Prochlorococcus marinus str. MIT 0918: one gene and its partner. Each later gene encodes a partner of the first gene's protein in a complex. Links are inferred from orthologs where the notes say so. Each region holds a gene or a part of one and is shown in the gene's direction. Other genes may lie near its edges.

Region 1 (9,436 bases):
CAAGATTTAAAAGAATTAAAGTTACATCAAAAAGATTTAATTGATAGAGAAGTATCTGATCAGAAACGTATTGAAGAATATCAACAAGAGTTACATAAATCAGATCTGAAATTAAAAGAATTACAAAAGGAAGTTAAGTCATTAGGAGAAGATAAATTAATTTCTATTCAGGCTCAGATAGCAGGTTTAGATAGTCAATCTAGAGAACTTGATCGACAGGCTATTAAACATAAGGATGAAGGTGAAGCCCTTCAGGTGAAAAGACAAAATTTAAAAAATTTACAACAGCAAGTTAAAGAAGATAGTTTAAAAAAGACTAAGCAATTGTCTTCTGAAAACATTGATAATGCTCAAAATAATGTAAAAGTTTCTCAAGCAGCTGTTGAGTCATCTCGGAGAAGATTAACTGATGTAGCAGGACGTTCTGGAGAATGGGTCGAAAAATATAAAGAAAGAAATTTAATAAGACAAAAAATTGAAGTAAAGTTGAAGCCACTGCAAGAAGAAAGTCAGCAACTAAAAGAAAGATTGATACAAGTTAATGAAAGATTGGAGGAACTTAAAATCGATCAAGATAGAGATTTAATAGAGAATAAAAAATTAAATAAAGAATTAGCCATTCTTGAAAATGAATGGAATTCAATTTTAAAAATGATTGAAAGCCAGCAAAAAGATATCGACCAATATTCTTCTGAACTTTCTGTTCAACAGCGCACTCGTTTACGTTTGGAAAATGATCAAACTAAACTCGAAAAAGAAATTGCGCGATTAGAAAGCAGAAGAGACACTTTACAAGAAAGTAGAGGTACAGGTGCATTAAAATTACTTTTAGAATCAGGCTTAGATGGAATATATGGACCAGTAGCTCATCTAGGTGAAGTTGATAATCAGCATCGACTTGCTCTTGAGGTTGCTGCTGGAGCAAGGATTAGTCATGTAGTTGTAGAAAGCGATTTGATTGCATCACAAGCTATTGAAGTACTGAAAAAGCGTAAAGCAGGTAGATTGACTTTTTTACCATTAAATAAACTTAAAAGTGCTTCATCTGTTAAAAGTGTTTTTGAGAGACCAAGTTTATCTGATAATCCAAAAAATGGATTTTTAGGTAGAGCTATTGATCTAATTAGGTTTGAAACTATTTATAAAAAGGTTTTTCAATATGTTTTTGGTGAGACCTTCGTTTTTAATAACTTACACTCAGCGCGTACACATTTAGGGTCATTTAGATCTGTCACTCTTGCTGGGGAATTACTTGAAAAGAGTGGTGCTATGACAGGAGGAAGTTTCTTGCATAGAGCTAGTTCTTTAAGTTTTGGTTTAACTAATGATTCTGATGATATAGAACCTTTAAGAAAAAGATTACTTGAACTTGGTGAAACTTTGGTTAAGTCTAGAAGTGAGGAAAATAGATTAATCAACTCCCTTAATCAAGAGAGACCCAAGTTAAAATCCTTAGAACAAAAACAAGCTTCTTTGGATGCTCAGCGCTCTGCATTTAAACGTTCAAATGGTCCTTTGATAAATAGACAAAATGAACAATTAGATCGTTATAATATTTTGAGAAAGTCTAAAGAAGAATATCAAACTCGTTTTACTTCACTTACAAATGAGATTGAACCATATTTACAACATTTAAAAGAATTAGATGCAAAAGAAAATATACCTCAAGCAGATGAACGTAATATTAATATTCATAAGTTACAGCAAGAGCTTCAAGTTGCTGAAACAGCTCTTTCCAAAGCGAAAGAAGAGAGAGATAGTTTGATTCATCAACAACGTTATGAAGAGTTAGCTATTGAAAGACTTGATGGTCAGCAAAAAGCGCTCTTGGAAGAAGAAACGAGATTGCAAGATGCTATTAATTTGTTGGCCGCGCAACATCAAAAATGGCGAGAAGAAAAACAAGGTCTTAGTAAAAAACGAGACAAATTAGAGTTTCAAAAGAAAGAGCTTGAAGAAAGTTTTGGAGAAAAAAGACGCGCTAGAGATGCTGCCGAGCTTGATTTGGCTAATAAGAGACAAAAATTTCAAAATTTTGAATGGAAATTAGAACGTTTGCATGAAGAGATTGAAGCTATTGATGAACAGTTGCGTAGTGGTGAGATTCGCCTCAAAGAATTAGAGAGAGTTTTGCCTGATCCTTTACCTGAAATTTCTCAAGAAATTAGAGATGAAGGATTGGAAAGTCTCCAAAAACAAATAGAGAGCTTGCAAGAAAAGATTGAATCTTTAGAACCTGTCAATATGCTTGCTTTGGAAGAACTTGAGAAATTAGAGGTTCGTCTTCAGGATTTAGTTGAAAGATTGGAAATTTTGACAGAAGAGCGTTCAGAATTATTACTTCGTGTTGAAACAGTTGAAACACTTCGGCAAGAAGCTTTTATGGAAGCTTTTGAAGCAGTTGATGGACATTTTCGTGAGATTTTTGGCAGTTTGTCAGATGGTGATGGTCATCTTCAATTAGAAAATAATGAGAATCCTTTAGAAGGAGGTTTGACATTAGTAGCTCATCCTAAAGGTAAGCCTGTAAGACGTTTAGCAGCCATGTCAGGAGGTGAAAAATCATTAACAGCACTAAGTTTTTTATTTGCATTACAACGCTTTAGACCTTCTCCGTTTTATGCGTTAGATGAAGTAGATAGTTTTCTAGACGGTGTCAATGTTGAAAGATTATCTTCTTTAATCTCAAGTCAATCTGAAAATGCTCAGTTTATGGTTGTAAGTCATCGTAGACCAATGATTGGTGCAGCTTCAAGAACTATTGGTGTAACTCAGGCGAGGGGGGCAAATACCCAAGTGATTGGTTTGCCTTTGGCAGCTTGATATGTATCTGAGCAGTTTATGCGTCAAAATGAATAGAACAGTTCAAATCTAAATCTCTAGTTTGACAAACACACAATTTCCAAACGATTTAGGTGAAATGGTCCCTAGTGAAAGACTCTGGCTTCGTTCAGAATTAATGGGGACTCAAGTAATTACTCGCGATACAGGACGACGCTTAGGTGTGGTTGGTGAAGTTGTTGTAGATATTGATCGAAGAGAAGTTGTAGCACTTGGTTTAAGAGATAATCCTCTAACTAGATTTTTACCTGGATTACCTAAATGGATGCTCTTGGAACGTATTCGTCAAGTTGGGGATGTAATACTTGTTGATTCTGTCGATTCTTTAAGTGAAGACTTTACTCCTGAGAGATATAGCAAAGTTATTAATTGTCAGGTAATCACTGAATCTGGAGAACAATTGGGCAGAGTTTTAGGTTTCTCCTTTGATATTGAAACGGGAGAATTAATTAGTTTGGTCATGGGAGCAATGGGTGTACCACTTTTGGGAGAAGGTGTTTTGAGCACTTGGGAGATTCCAGTAAACGAGATTGTTAGTAGTGGTGCTGATCGAATAATTGTTTATGAAGGTGCTGAAGAGAAATTAAAGCAGTTAAGTAGTGGTTTGCTTGAAAAAATTGGAGTTGGTGGTTCTTCATGGGACGAAAGAGAAAGAGAGCGTTATAAAGTTAATTTAGTGCCTGTAGAAAACCAACTCACTGCAGGGGAAGAACTTGAGCAAAATCAAAAGTTTTTATCAGCTTCCGAAGATATAAGTGTGATTGAGGAAGAGCAAGAGCAACAGGAAGAGGAAGAGCAAGAGTTGGAATATGTTGAATTAGAAGATGAAAGAAAAAGTTATGGTAAACAAGCACGTTATTTAGAAGATTTTCCTCGATCAAATAATTCTGATTTTGCAGATTCTTATCCTGAACAAGATAATCAATTAGAGCCTCAGGAAGAAAATTATTCTTCTCAAAGTACTTCTGATTTGACCTCAAATTTCTCTAAAGGAAGAAATAGAGCCAGTAATCGAAAGGCAATTAAAAACTTAGAAGATCCTTTAGATGTTGAACCAATTAAAATAAAGAGAGAAGAACAAGATGATATTAATTATGATAAATTATCTAATTCTAATGATATCGAAGATCCATGGTAAAGAGATTCAATTACTTTTTAAAAGAAATAGCGAGAATAATACCCCTTATGAATTTTTTTAATTTTCTAGTAGATTTATAATTTCTTCTGTCATTTTTGTTATAGCTCCTTCTTCACCTCTTAGAGCTCTTAAATCCTCTTTTTGCCCTTTTAATCTTTTAGGAGAAGATAACCATCCTTTTGCCTCTATTGCTATTTCTATAGGATTAATTTTGCCAATTCTTTCAGGAACAATCATCTTTTTAGCACTTATATTTGGCCAGGCCATATAATTTCTTTTTCTTAATCTCCAAAGCCCAATAAGTAGGCCTAAGAACCATTTTAGTATAGGGAGTCTTGCAATAATTCCAAGCAGACCGTCCCATGCTTCCATTACATGTAGATGTTGTGTAGGTACAACAACAATCATTGGTGTCCCAAGTGCTCCTAGCTCCGCGGTGTTTGCTCCAATTGTAGTTAAGGCTAAATCACATTGACTTATAAATTCATGAGCAGGATGTTCCTCAATTAAATATATTTTAGTTTCTTGATTAGTGATTAGTTTTTTCCATGGCAGTTTTCCCGTAGCCTGTTCTATATTTTTTATTTTAGAATTATATTGTTTCGAAATAGGATTATTTAAACCACTAAAATATATTATTTCTTTAATACTTGTTGTTGGTGCTATTGGAATAATGAAATTGCAGAATGGTACTTCTCTCAATAAATGATCTGCAACTTCTAAAAAGAATGGTATTCCAACTGAAAGCTTAGCTTTTTTTGATCCAGGTAAGATTGCTATCCATTTACCTTTTGGAAGAGGATTATTATTTTTAGCTTCTTTTTGAAGATCTGCCATTAAATCTCCTACGACAACGCAACGTTGTTTCAGTTTTTTGGGCAGAAGTTGTTTGACTTGGGGAGACATTGCCGCAATTCGATCATTCCAAAAAGGCCATCTTGCTTTCCATTCGGCATAAGTAATATTTTTATATTTAAGTCTTGCGGAGAGTAGAACACTCCAAAACTGATCGCCCCCTAAAAAGACAACCACACCTTGATTTGGCCAAAAGCCATATTTTTTAGGATTAAAGATCAGGTTCCAGAAATTTTTAGCTGAAGTAATTGTTTCGAACTTATTCCAACTTTCAGCGGCCTTTTGTTCGTTTCCCGTTGCATTTGGACAGGGAACTAGAACTAGCCTAAGGCTAATTCTGGCAAATTTTTCGCAAGGTCTCATTGCTAATTGATTATGTAAGCTCTCGACTAGGGGTTTAACCCATGTTGTTAGTTCACCTGGTCCATTAGAAATAATCACCACTACTTGAGCAGGTTTGTGATCTGTAGGAGGTCTTATGGAAGTCAAGGTTTTTAATTATGCGGATGGCGAGACTTGAACTCGCAAGGCCGAAGCCACACGCTCCTTAGACGTGCGTGTCTACCAATTCCACCACATCCGCAGTTGAAACAAAGTTTGAAACTAAGTCAAAGTTGATCATATACCGTATCGCTTTTTTAAAGTATGGGGCTAAGCACTGATACGATCGTTTTATCTAGTAATTGCAATAGTGTCTCTAGGCAAAGTCCTAATTGCTAATCGTGGCGAGATTGCCTTAAGAATTCTACGTAGTTGTAGAGAATTAGGCATTGCAACAGTTGCTGTTTATAGCACTACCGATAGAAATGCTTTGCATGTCCAACTTGCTGATGAAGCTGTATGCGTCGGGGATTCTCCAAGTAATAAAAGCTATTTAAATGTTCCAAATATTTTGGCTGCTGCAACTTCACGTGGTGTAGATGCAATTCATCCTGGGTATGGTTTTTTGGCTGAAAATGATCGTTTTGCAGAAATATGTAAAGACCATGGCATTGTTTTTATTGGTCCTTCCCCACATGCAATTAGATCAATGGGGGATAAAGCAACTGCTAAATCCACTATGGTTAAGGTAGGAGTGCCAACGGTGCCTGGGAGTGAAGGATTATTGGCGAACTGGGAAGAAGCTGCATCATTAGCAAGTGAAATGGGTTATCCAGTCATGATTAAGGCCACTGCAGGCGGCGGTGGAAGAGGTATGAGATTAGTTAATAGCTCTGAATCTATTGAAGAGCTTTTCAAGGCTGCTCAAGGTGAATCAGAAGCTGCATTTGGAAATTCTGGTTTATACATGGAAAAATTTATTGAAAGACCAAGGCATGTTGAAGTACAGATTTTGGCAGATAGTTTTGGTAATGTTGTTCACCTTGGAGAAAGAGATTGTTCGATTCAAAGGAGACATCAAAAATTATTAGAAGAGTCTCCAAGCCCTGCCTTGGATGACGGTTTAAGAATTCGTATGGGAGAGGCTGCAGTTTCAGCGGCAAAAAGTATTGATTATGAAGGTGCTGGCACAGTTGAGTTTTTGCTTGATCGTTCAGGAAATTTTTATTTTATGGAAATGAATACACGTATTCAGGTTGAGCATCCTGTAACTGAAATGGTTACAGGAATTGATTTAGTGGCAGAACAACTTCGAATTGCTGGCGGGGAACGTCTTCTTTGCTCTCAACAAGAAATCCAACTCAGAGGCCATGCTATTGAATGTAGGATTAATGCAGAGGATTCACAACATAATTTCCGACCTTCTCCAGGCAGAATTACTGGCTGGTTGCCCCCGGGAGGACCTGGAGTAAGAGTTGATAGCCATGTATATACTGGATATGACATACCACCTTTTTATGATTCTTTGATTGGAAAATTAATAGTTTGGGGTCGTGATCGTGAAACTGCTTTAAAAAGAATGAAGAGAGCTTTGAATGAATGTGCTGTTACTGGGATACCCACCACCATAGATTTTCACTTGCAATTACTTGATCGGGATGAGTTTTTGAAAGGTGATGTTCATACAAAATTTGTAGAGCAGGAAATGATCTGATTGAAAAAGGTTTTTAATTATGCTTGCATTGTTTGTTTGATAACTATTTGAGCAATTATTCCTTGAGGCCCAACTAATAATTCTCTAATAAGAGTAATTACACCGAACCAAATAACTGGCGTAATATCAACCCCACCGATTGGTGGAATACAACGACGTGTAGGTGCTAAAAACACTTCAGTAGGAAGGTAAAAGAAAACCCAAAATCCTTTACTGACATTGACTTGTGGATACCAGGTAAGGACTATTCTCATCAAGAAGGTCAGACTCCATCCAGCTAAAAGAAAACCCATTAAGAAATGGATGATTGGGAGTTTTTCTATCATGATTGGCGTCACAAAGCTCTAAGCATCTGTGCATCTATCGTATAAAGATGCTTTTACTTCGTAAGATTATTATGTTTTTGCTTTTATAAGCGCTGTAATGGCTTTTATTTTGTCAAATCTAATTTTCGGTGCTTCTGTCTCAAGTCAGGCTGCGACTAACTCAGCTGTAGGCATGATTGGCAGCTTTTTAGCTGCTGGTGCCTTGATTGTTGTTCCTGCTGCATTTGCTTTGCTTTGGGTTTCTCAGAAAGATCAACTTCAACGAAATAGGTAAAGGCTAGGGCTAGGCAATTCCTGCTTATTTCTTAGACTGAAAACAAGTGACGTAGTTTTCTATTTCACTTATGGATTTTTTCGTGGAGTTTTACTTTGGTCAATGCCAGTCTGAATTGGGCCAGCATTGTAGGGATTGCCTTGGCCATATGTGGCGGAGGCCTTTATTTCTTACGATCCTTTAAGCCAGCACTTGCTCGCGATTACGATGTTTTTTTTGCAGCAATTGGTTTGCTGTGTGGAGGCATATTGTTTTTCCAGGGATGGCGATTAGATCCCATTCTGCAATTTGGACAATTTTTGTTAGCTGGCACTACAGTTTTCTTTGCTTATGAGAGTGTTCGCCTTCGAGGAATTGCTACTGATCAAGCTAGGAGATCATCCTATTTTGATGATGAATTGGATTCTAACCCTATTCCCAATTCAGGATTTAGATCTAGAAGAGGCGACGATTTTGAACAATTTCAGGAAGAGCCCATAAATCGTCGTTTCTCAGGTAGAGATGAACAAGATTATGAGGAAGAAGAAGAAGATTTTTATCGGTCTAGAAGAACTGCTAGACCAGCAATTCCTGAACAGGCTGCTAGCAGAAGAATGAGATCTCAGAGGGATTCTATGAGAGATGATGGAATTGCTTCTAGACGCATGGCCAGATTTCAAAATGATAAAACTGAGGACGAGATTGGAAGCCGATCGACCTTTGGTGAGCGCAGAACAGTTCGTCAAGAAGGTAAACGAGGAAGTAGGCCTCGAGCTAATACTCAAACTTCAAGACCCAGAAATGATTCATCACAATCTCCTAAAGGCATTAGAAGAAATGAAGGTATGAGAAGAAATGAAGGTATTAGAAGAAATGAAGGTATTAGAAGAAATGAAGGTATGAGAAGAAATGAAAGAGATTTTAAATCAACTGCAGATAGATATTCTGCTCCTAAAGGAAACCCTATTTCTGATAAAGCTGAAGATGCTGCGTTTTCTTCTCCTAACTCTCCATCATTACGCAGACGAAGTGTTCAGAGTGATAGTTCAGACAAGTTTAAATCTAATCAAAATATTCAACGCTCAGGGAGACCTTCTTCTAATTCGAATACAAGGCAACGTTCTAGACCACGAGATAACTCTTCAAGGTTTGATGATTAGAAAGCTTATTCACCTTAAGCAAACTTCAATTAAGGAATTAATCCAGCCCAATGGAGAAAGCCTGAATGACTAAAAGTTTCTATTAGCAAAATTGCTGTGAAACCAATCATTGCAAAACGACCATTAACTCTTTCTGCATATCCACTCCAACCAAATGAAGGAATATCTGTAGTAGTTGCACTAGGCGTTTCGTTAATCTTCTTATTGCGCTCAATTTTTTCTTGAGCATTTTTGTTGGAAGATTCCACTTGTGATAATTCTGAATTGTTGGATGTCATAAAAGGGAAATTACTCTCTATTGAACTCGTAGTTGGATGATGAATTGAGACTCCATGAACCATCTCCTGATAGCTTCAGGATTGATTCGTGAAAGTCGATTAGTGTTGGCCTATGCCCAACACTAATGACAGCAAGATCTCTTTTCTTTAACAAACTATATAAGTGCTCTTCTGTATTTATATCTAAAGCACTAGTTGCTTCATCTAAAACTGCAAATCTTGGAGAATTTAAAAGTAATCTACCAAATGCCAATCTTTGTTGTTCCCCTAGCGAGAGGATTCTTGGCCAATCTTGCTTAATAGTTAGATCAGGATAACGCTTGATTAGTGAGGAAAGATTGACTTCATTGAGAACTGATTTAAGTTGCTCATCACTAAATTTATCTTGATCAGTTGGATAACAAAGTTGCTCCCTTAATGAGCCTAAAATCATATAAGGTTTTTGAGGAATAAATAAAAGATCACCTGTTTTTGGCCGTTCAACTGTCCCATTAGCAGGCTGCCATAAGCCACTAATCATTCTCAAAAGAGATGTTTTTCCACAACCTGA
Region 2 (9,337 bases), 890 kb from region 1 along the record:
GTAACTCTTTTTCGATTAAGAGAAAGTTTAGATCCTGAATTGATTGAAACAATAGAAAAAAAAGAACCCATTCTTGAAATGGCTGATGTTGTACTACAAGAGTATGATTTGAGACTAATTAGATCAGCTGTTACACTCACTGTTACAGGAGAACTAGAGGAGCCAGAACCTGAAGAATTAGAAGAAAAAGATTTTGATGAAGATTCTGAACTATATGAATTACTAGTTAACTTCAAACTGAAAGAAGAAGAGTATGGACTTTATATTCCTTTAGATCCATTTTTTGTTGTTGGAAAACTAATAGACGGTCAAGCTTCAGTTTTAGAAGGTGAGGAATTTGACAAGATTCAACCTTTAATTGAATCAGAACTAGATAAAAGAGAATTCTAAATGTTAATAAACACTGAAGTTCTCAAGGCAAAATGGAATACTGGCAAAGATATCAGAAAAATCTCATATAATGAGATAAAAGATAAAGGAATTAAGTTGCTTTTACTTGATGTAGATGGAACTCTTTTACCTAGAAATGAAATTAAAGTCCACCATTCTGTCTATCAATGGATTCAAGAAGCAAAGAGAAACTTTAAAATACATTTAATCAGTAATAATCCATCAAAAAGAAGGATTCAATCTATAGCAAAACAATTAAATGTAACCTTTACATATAAGGCCATAAAACCAAGAAAGAAAGCAATTGTTAAATCTATACAGCCCTTTAATTTCTACAATAAAGAGATAGCTATTATTGGTGATAGAATCTTTACTGATATACTTGTTGGTAATCGTTTAGGAATCTATACTATTCTAGTCAAGCCAATAGACTCAAATGGAAATGTTATTCAAGACAACAAAATGCAAATTATAGAAAATAAAGTAGCTTCTATAATTGGGGCTTATAAATAATGACACTATGGACTATAAAAATTGGTACTAGTTTACTTAGAGGAACTAAAAATCTGAGAACAAACACAATAATAAATGAATATTGTAAATACATTGCTGAATCTAAAGATAAAGGTGATCAAATCATAATCGTATCAAGTGGAGCAGTAGGCCTAGGATGTACTAAACTAGGTTTTAAGGAGAGACCTAGTGATATTAATTCACTGCAAGCAGCAGCAGCAGTAGGTCAAGGCTATCTTATGTCGCTTTATGAAAGTGCTATGAGTAATCATGGGTATAATGTTGCACAAATACTTTTAACCAGGGAAGATTTTCAATCAAGAAAGAATTTTAATAATGCTTCATTAACAATTAAAAGACTTCTTGATTGGAAAATCTTACCAATAATCAATGAAAATGATTCTATATCAAATGAAGAATTAAAATATGGAGATAATGACACATTATCTGCATTAGTATCATCAGCAATTTGCGCAGATCAACTTATTTTACTAACTGATATAGATAAACTTTATTCATCTGATCCAAGAACTAATAAAGAAGCTAAACCAATAACTGATGTACATAATTCTAAAGACTTAGTACAACTTAAAATTGATTCAACAAATTCAGGAAATTGGGGAACTGGTGGAATTAAAACCAAGCTCACTGCTGCTCAAATTTCTACTAAAAATGGAATAACAGTTCACCTTGCAGACGGAAGAGATCCCTTAATACTTAAGAAAATTCTTAATGGTTCAAGAGGAGGAACTGTTTTCCATCCAAATCCAAAACCTATGGGGACAAAGAAATGTTGGTTAGCTCATGCCTTACATTCGCAAGGCTCATTATATTTAGATGAAGGTGCTTTCAATGCTATAGAAAACAAAGGTGCATCTCTTTTACTAGTTGGAATAAAACGAATAGAAGGAGAATTCAATGCGAATCAACCAGTAACAGTTTTTAATTTGGATGGACTCCAAGTTGCTAAGGGGATTAGTTCTTTAAGCAGTCAAGAAATAAGAGCTAAAATAAATAATCCTATAAGATCCAAACAATCACCTATTGTTATTCACAGAGATGTTTTAGTACTTACAAGTGAATTTATTTCTTGAAAATGACCTTTAATCATTCCTTACAGCCATGAAATTTCTAGATATAATTAATATCCTTAAAAATGGAGAATCAGGAGTTCTCGAATTTTCTATCTCAAATAATCCTCAAATTTATCAAGCTGCATCTTTAGAAAAAGCCACAGAGAGTCAAATAAGTTTTCTTGAAGAAGGAAGTTATTTACTTCAAGAGTTAAACAAAACAAATGCTTCAGCTTTAATACTTCCTAATAAAAAAGAGTTATCAAATAATATTACAAAGAGAAAAATAGCCTGGGTTACTGTTAAAGAGCCAAGAATTGCATTTGCTGAAATCTTAGAAATTATTTATCCTAAAATTATTCCTATTAAGGATATCCATAATTCTGCTATTATTGGTACAAATGTAGATATAGGAGAACACGTATCAATAGGTGCAAATGTAACTATTGCATCTAATTGCAAGATAAATTCTGAAGTTATTATTCATCCTGGAGTAGTAATATACAATGATGTGACTATTGGCAGTGGTTCTGAATTGCATTCAAATTGTGTACTTCATCCACATACCAATATAGGTAAGAATTGTGTCATACATTCACACGCTGTGATTGGGTCTGAAGGGTTTGGCTTTATACCTACAAGGAAAGGTTGGAGAAAGATGCCACAGACTGGAAAAGTAATTATTCAAAACAATGTAGAAATTGGTTGTGGGACAACAGTTGACAGACCAGCTGTTGGAGAAACAGTTATAGGTGCAGGAACAAAAATTGATAATTTAGTACAAATCGGACATGGCGTTGAAATAGGAAAAAACTGTGCCATGGCTGCTCAAGTAGGAATTGCAGGGGGTGCAAAAATTGGAGATGGAGTAATTTTGGCTGGTCAAGTTGGCGTAGGGAACAGAGTAAATGTAGGGGCAAATGTAATTGCTAGCTCTAAATGTGGTATTCATGCAGATATCGAAGCAGGTCAAATAATTAGTGGTTTTCCTGCTATGCCAAATAAACTATGGTTGAGATGTTCAGCAAATTTCAAAAGACTTCCAGAAATAGCTAAAGCAATTAGAAACCTCAATCGATCTAATTAAATTAAAATTAAAATAATTAAAAAAATATCTATGACTAATTACAACATAACCTTACTTCCTGGTGATGGAATAGGTCCTGAAATAACAGAAGTTACAAAGTCTCTACTAAATGCTGTTTGTAAAAGAAAAAACATCAATCTAAATTTTCAAGAAATGGCTTTTGGAGGGAATGCTATTGAGAAAGAAAATAATCCATTGCCTATTGAGACTCTTGAACAGTGCAAAAAAAGCGATGCAGTACTAATGGCAGCGATAGGAGATCCAAAATATGATGGAATTGCACGTGAGCTAAGACCTGAGACAGGTTTACTAAGACTAAGATCTGAACTAAAACTCTTTGCAAATATTCGACCAGTTAAAGTTTTTAATGCATTATTAGATGAAAGCTCTTTAAAAAAAGAGATAATTAAAGAAGTAGACCTTGTTGTGGTCAGAGAATTAACAGGGGGGATTTATTTTGGTGAGCCAAAAGGAAGAATACAAACAAAAGAATTTGGCGAAAGAGCATTTAACACCATGAGTTATTCAACTAATGAAATAAATCGAATTGCAAAAATAGCCTTTGAATTAGCTAATGAAAGAAAGAAGAAACTCTGTTCTGTAGATAAAGCAAATGTTTTAGATGTAAGTCAACTATGGAGAGAATGTGTAACTTCAATAGGTAACAATTACCAACAAGTTGAACTCAGTCATCAATATGTAGATAATGCTGCAATGCAACTTGTTAGACAACCTAATCAATTTGATGTAATTCTTACAGGCAATCTTTTTGGTGATATTTTGAGCGATGAGGCTGCAATGCTTACTGGTTCAATTGGAATGTTACCGTCAGCATCATTGGGAGAAGATGGTCCTGGATTATTCGAACCAGTGCATGGCTCAGCCCCTGATATTGCTGGAAAAAACTTGGCAAATCCAATTGCAATGATACTTTCAGCAGCAATGATGCTTAGAATTGGGTTGAAAGAAATAGAAGCCGCTGAAAGCTTAGAAAAAGCAGTAAGCTCAGTCCTTTTGAAGGGTTTTAGAACTAATGATTTAACTAGTAAAAATCTAGATCAAAAAATCGGATGCCTTGAAATGGGCCAAAAAATACTAGATGAATTACAAGAAATATAAATAAACTGCCTAGAAGTATCAATTACACATACTATGACCTGCGAAAATCTATAGGAAATTTGCAACGCATAGATGTCAAAGCGTCATCCAGTAGTAGCTGTTACAGGTTCATCAGGAGCTGGTACAAGCACAGTCAAAAGAGCATTTGAACATATTTTTGCTAGAGAAGAAATAATACCTGCCGTAGTTGAAGGTGATAGTTATCACCGATTCGAAAGAACTCCCATGAAGCAAGCAATGGCTGATGCTCTTTCAAAAGGGGAAAATTTTTCGCATTTTGGTCCAGAAGCTAATTTATTCGACAAACTTGAAGAATTATTCAAAGCTTATGGAGAGACAGGTAGTGGAAACAAAAGATACTATCTGCATAGTCAAGAAGAAGCAGATGAGCATAATTCAAGGCTTGGTACAAATCTTGGTCCAGGTCAATTCACACCTTGGGAAGAAATCCCTAAGGGAACTGATGTACTTTTTTATGAAGGACTTCATGGTGGTGTTGTAGGCGAAGAATATGACGTAGCATCATATGCAGATTTATTAGTAGGTGTAGTACCAATAACTAATCTTGAATGGATTCAAAAAATACACAGAGATAATGCAGAACGAGGATATTCAGCAGAAACAATAGTAGACACTATCCTTAGAAGAATGCCTGATTATATAAATCATATTTGCCCACAATTTAGTCGTACAGATATTAATTTTCAAAGGGTACCTACTATTGATACTTCTAACCCATTTATTTGTAGAAACATACCTACCCCAGATGAAAGTTTCGTAATTATTCATTTTCGTAAAGGAGCAAGAGAGAAATGGGGAATTGACTTTCAATACTTATTAGGAATGATACAAGACTCTTTTATGACAAGTCCAACTAGCATAGTTGTTAATGGTGGCAAAATGGGTTTTGCTATGGAACTTATTCTTACGCCAATTATTCATAGAATGATTGAAGAAAAAAAGAAATGATGATTAAATTAAATAATTTTCTATATAGTAGATTTAATACATAAAAGTAAATCAATATATTAAATAGATAGATTTTTTTATAGTTAAAATCATTACATTAATAAAAAAACTAGAATTTTTGTTTTTATTAATGAATCCAACTAAAAATGTTGAGAAGATTTCTTTGTATTGATAAGTAGTATTTCTATCCATTGAATTCATTATGAGATAAAGTTTATCTATAAAATCAAAAGAATCACTAAAAGTGTCCTTATTCGATTGGTTCGCAGCAAGAAGGAAAGATCAGTTTGTTGGAAAAGTAATCCAAGAGACTGAAGAAAGTGATGGTTTATGGGGGAAATGCCCAGAATGCGGTCAAGTTGTATATAGGAAAGATCTAATCAAAAATGCAAATGTATGTAGCAACTGTGGTCACCACAATAGAATTAATAGTGATGAAAGGATAGAGCTAATTGTAGATTCAAAAAGTTTCCAAGCTTTAGATAAAGACCTTACCCCTGTTGACCCTCTTGGGTTTAAAGACAGAAGGGCCTATGCAGATAGGCTTAGAGAAAGCCAGGCAAGTACTGGGATGAAAGATGGTGTTTTGACAGGAATGTGCAAAGTAGAAGGCATTCCAATGGCCCTAGCTGTAATGGACTTTAGGTTTATGGGAGGATCTATGGGGTCTGTTGTTGGAGAAAAAATTACCCGCCTTATTGAGAAAGCAACAGAAAAAAAATATCCTTTACTAATTGTTTGCGCTTCTGGAGGAGCAAGAATGCAAGAAGGTATGTTGAGCCTTATGCAAATGGCAAAAATTTCAGGTGCATTAGAACGACACAGAGAAGCAGAGCTTCTCTATATGCCTTTACTTACTCATCCCACCACAGGAGGTGTAACTGCTAGCTTTGCCATGTTGGGGGACTTAATACTCGCTGAACCAAAAGCCCTGATAGGTTTTGCCGGTAGAAGAGTAATAGAACAAACATTAAGAGAGAAATTACCAGATAACTTTCAAACAGCAGAATATCTATTAGATCATGGTTTCGTAGATAAAATTGTTCCTAGAACTGAATTACGTAAAACTCTTGGAATATTGTTAAGATTACATGGAAGTAATGAATTAAATTAACTCATACAAATAGAAAAATGAGATTTTATAATTTTTATAACCTACTTAATTTGATTATTATATTTAGTTTAATACTTTATTTGCCCAATAAAGTTATTGCAGGAGATACTCATCATTGGATTGAAGTGAAATCCACGCAAAATGGAAGGCAATGGTGGGATCAAAATAGTTTAGAAAAAACCAATGATAATTTAATATCTATTTTAAGCAGATATGAGCCAAGGAAATCATTTGATAATGAAAGTTATCAAGAAATATCTTATAATATGATAATCGATTGCTCAAAAAGATTATATAAAGATAAATCAGTTAATGGAATAAAACAAAAGGTAGAAAAATGGAATACTCCCCATGGAGATTCCCTAATTGATGAAACAATTAAATCAGCTTGCTCTCATTAAAAGTATGACCTTAGAAAAATCATATAAAGATCCTAACCAAAAAATTGGGGTTGCAATAGCAGGTTTAGGTTTTGGAGAAAAAGTCCATTTACCCTCCTTAAAAACAAATAAAGATTTTAAACCTATAGCACTTTGGCATCCTAGGAAAGAGAAGATAGATGAGGCATCTAATAAATATAATTTAAAAGGTTATAGTAATTGGCAGCATCTTATTAACGACCCTTCAATTCATGCAATCATTATTGCTACTCCACCAGAAGTTAGATATAAATTAGCGATTGAAGCACTTAATTCTAATAAACATCTTTTATTAGAAAAACCAATCGCTTTAAATAGAAAAGAAGCTTTAGAAATAGAAAAAAGTTCTCTTAAACGCAAACTATCTGTAGCTGTAAATTTTGAATATAGAGCTGTTCCTCTCTTTATGCAAGCAAAGAAAATGATTGAAGAAGGAGCTATTGGAAAGCCATGGCTTATAAAGTATGATTGGTTAATGAGTAGTCGCGCTAATATAAATAGACCTTGGAATTGGTATTCAGAAACTGAAAAAGGAGGAGGAGTCATTGGTGCACTTGGTACACATTCTTTTGATTTATTAGAGTGGTTATTTGGAGAAATAACTTCTGTAAGTAGCTTTACATCTACATCAATTAAAGAAAGAAAGCATCCAGTAAATAATCTTATGAAATCAGTAACAAGTGAAGATATATGTATGGCTCATATGGAAATATGTGACATTGAATCACGTCAAATAGTTCCTGCTCAATTAACATTATCTGCAGTATCTAGAAATGGAAGAGGATGTTGGATAGAAGTTTATGGAGAAGATGGAACATTAATATTAGGCAGTGATAATCAAACAGATTATGTACATGGATTTGGTTTATGGTTTGCAGAAAAAAATAAAACTATAAATTCTATTCAGCCTAGTGAGGATTTTATATTTTCTAAAACCTGGGAAGATGGGCGTGTTGCTCCAGTAGCTAGAATTCAACAATGGTGGGGAGAAAGTATTATAAGACAAAAACCCGTTATACCAGGCATACATGAAGGCGTAGTCACTCAAAAGGTTGTTGACAAAATAATAGAATCATCCAAATCAGGGATGAAACTTAAAATTAATGATTTTTAAATAACGCCCAAAATAAATAAAAACTACTATTAAAAGTAAGATTTTATACATGCAAATGAGTATTAAATAAAATCCTTCATAGCATTATCTGAAAAAATCTAACCTTAAAGATTTTCAATTACTAATGCCTCTTAATTATTACAAAGAAGAATTAAAAAAAACTGCTGAATCTCTAGCCAAGTCTGGGAAAGGCATACTAGCTGTAGATGAATCTACAAAAACTATTGGCAAAAGACTTGCATCAATCAATTTAGAAAACACTGAAACAAATAGAAAGGCTTATAGAGGGATGCTTTTTACAACTCAAGGTCTTGGACAATATATAAGTGGTGCAATCTTATTTGAAGAGACTCTTTTTCAAACCCATTCTGACGGAGAGTTGATGGTAAAAAAGCTGGAAAAGCTTGGAATTATTCCTGGTATTAAAGTTGATAAGGGATTAAAACCATTAGCAGGCGGAGGCGATATAGAAACTTTCTGCTCAGGTTTAGATGGTCTAGTAGAAAGATCTTCTGACTATTACGCTCAGGGGGCTCGCTTTGCTAAATGGAGAGCAGTACTTCAGATTACAAATAATGGTTGTCCTTCAAAATTATCAATCAAAGAAAATGCTTGGGGCTTAGCTCGCTATGCAAGATCTGTTCAAGAATCAGGTTTAGTCCCCATTATTGAACCAGAAATACTCATGGATGGTTCCCATGGAATTAATAAGACAGCAGCTATTCAAGAAGAAGTAATCAAAGAAGTATATATGGCCTGCAAGACAAATGGGGTTTATTTGGAAGGGACTTTGCTTAAACCTTCTATGACTATTGAAGGGGCGGAATGCCCAGAGAAATCCAATCCAAAGACAATAGCTGAGCAAACCATTAGGACAATGGAAAGATCCGTTCCAGCTGCAGTACCTGGAATAGTTTTTTTATCAGGTGGATTAAGTGAAGAGGCAGCATCTGTATATTTAAACTTGATGAATAAAATAAAAAGAAAAGCTACTTGGAATATTGGTTTCTCTTATGGCAGAGCACTACAACACTCTTGTCTTAAAGCTTGGGATGGCAAAAACATAACCGCTGGTCAGAATGCTCTCTTAGCACGAGCTCAAGCAAATTCAGAAGCTTCAAAAGGGTGTTATTTAGAGGGTTCTCAACCGTCCTCCGATGAAGCTTTATTTGTTGCTGGATATAAGTATTGATTTATTTTCCATAAACTAAAAATAACTTTTACACAAACAAAGGTATTTTTGTCCCTTAATAGCGTGACATTTCATACCATTATCTTCTAAAGTCCTGGTCCTTTGACCCAGGACTTTTTTCTTGGGCATCATGACTTCTCTGAGAAACCAATGGCTCTTGTCCCGCTAAGACTCCTTCTTGACCATGCAGCTGAAAACGGCTATGGCATTCCTGCTTTCAATGTAAACAATCTTGAGCAAGTTCAGGCAATTATGGAAGCAGCGTCAGAAACTGACAGTCCAGTAATTCTTCAAGCATCAAGAGGTGCACGCAGTTATGCAGGTGAAATCTTCCTTCGACATCTAAT

The links.
Region 2: the proteins of accC (region 1) and accD are in contact, whole or in part, in a solved structure (PDB 8UXZ), measured with the Escherichia coli proteins. The link is inferred for Prochlorococcus marinus str. MIT 0918 from one-to-one orthologs.

Annotation. Positions count from the first base shown.
Region 1 is NZ_CP114780.1:1,336,207-1,345,642, forward strand. What follows is about bases 4,730-7,697. They hold accC (acetyl-CoA carboxylase biotin carboxylase subunit), read left to right. Parts: upstream 4,730-5,525; coding sequence 5,526-6,869; downstream 6,870-7,697. Other genes in these bases: O5636_RS07235 (glycosyl transferase), read right to left, coding at 4,730-5,323; O5636_RS07250 (YggT family protein), read right to left, coding at 6,887-7,195; psbX (photosystem II reaction center X protein), read left to right, coding at 7,293-7,469; O5636_RS07260 (Ycf66 family protein), read left to right, coding at 7,565-7,697. In the rest of the region: chromosome segregation protein SMC, read left to right, coding at 1-2,823; O5636_RS07230 (PRC-barrel domain-containing protein), read left to right, coding at 2,885-3,979; more of O5636_RS07235, read right to left, coding at 4,037-4,729; more of O5636_RS07260, read left to right, coding at 7,698-8,608; O5636_RS07265 (chlorophyll a/b-binding protein), read right to left, coding at 8,638-8,886; O5636_RS07270 (ABC transporter ATP-binding protein/permease), read right to left, coding at 8,897-9,436. UniProt on the Escherichia coli protein: This protein is a component of the acetyl coenzyme A carboxylase complex; first, biotin carboxylase catalyzes the carboxylation of the carrier protein and then the transcarboxylase transfers the carboxyl group to form malonyl-CoA.
Region 2 is NZ_CP114780.1:444,433-453,769, forward strand. The notes cover bases 4,462-7,330. They hold accD (acetyl-CoA carboxylase, carboxyltransferase subunit beta), read left to right. Parts: upstream 4,462-5,395; coding sequence 5,396-6,265; downstream 6,266-7,330. Other genes in these bases: O5636_RS02400 (phosphoribulokinase), read left to right, coding at 4,462-5,151; O5636_RS02410 (hypothetical protein), read left to right, coding at 6,346-6,666; O5636_RS02415 (Gfo/Idh/MocA family protein), read left to right, coding at 6,671-7,330. Outside these bases: O5636_RS02375 (DUF3727 domain-containing protein), read left to right, coding at 1-390; O5636_RS02380 (YqeG family HAD IIIA-type phosphatase), read left to right, coding at 391-903; proB (glutamate 5-kinase), read left to right, coding at 903-1,997; lpxD (UDP-3-O-(3-hydroxymyristoyl)glucosamine N-acyltransferase), read left to right, coding at 2,026-3,063; leuB (3-isopropylmalate dehydrogenase), read left to right, coding at 3,094-4,182; more of O5636_RS02400, read left to right, coding at 4,255-4,461; more of O5636_RS02415, read left to right, coding at 7,331-7,798; O5636_RS02420 (class I fructose-bisphosphate aldolase), read left to right, coding at 7,923-8,990; fba (class II fructose-bisphosphate aldolase), read left to right, coding at 9,141-9,337.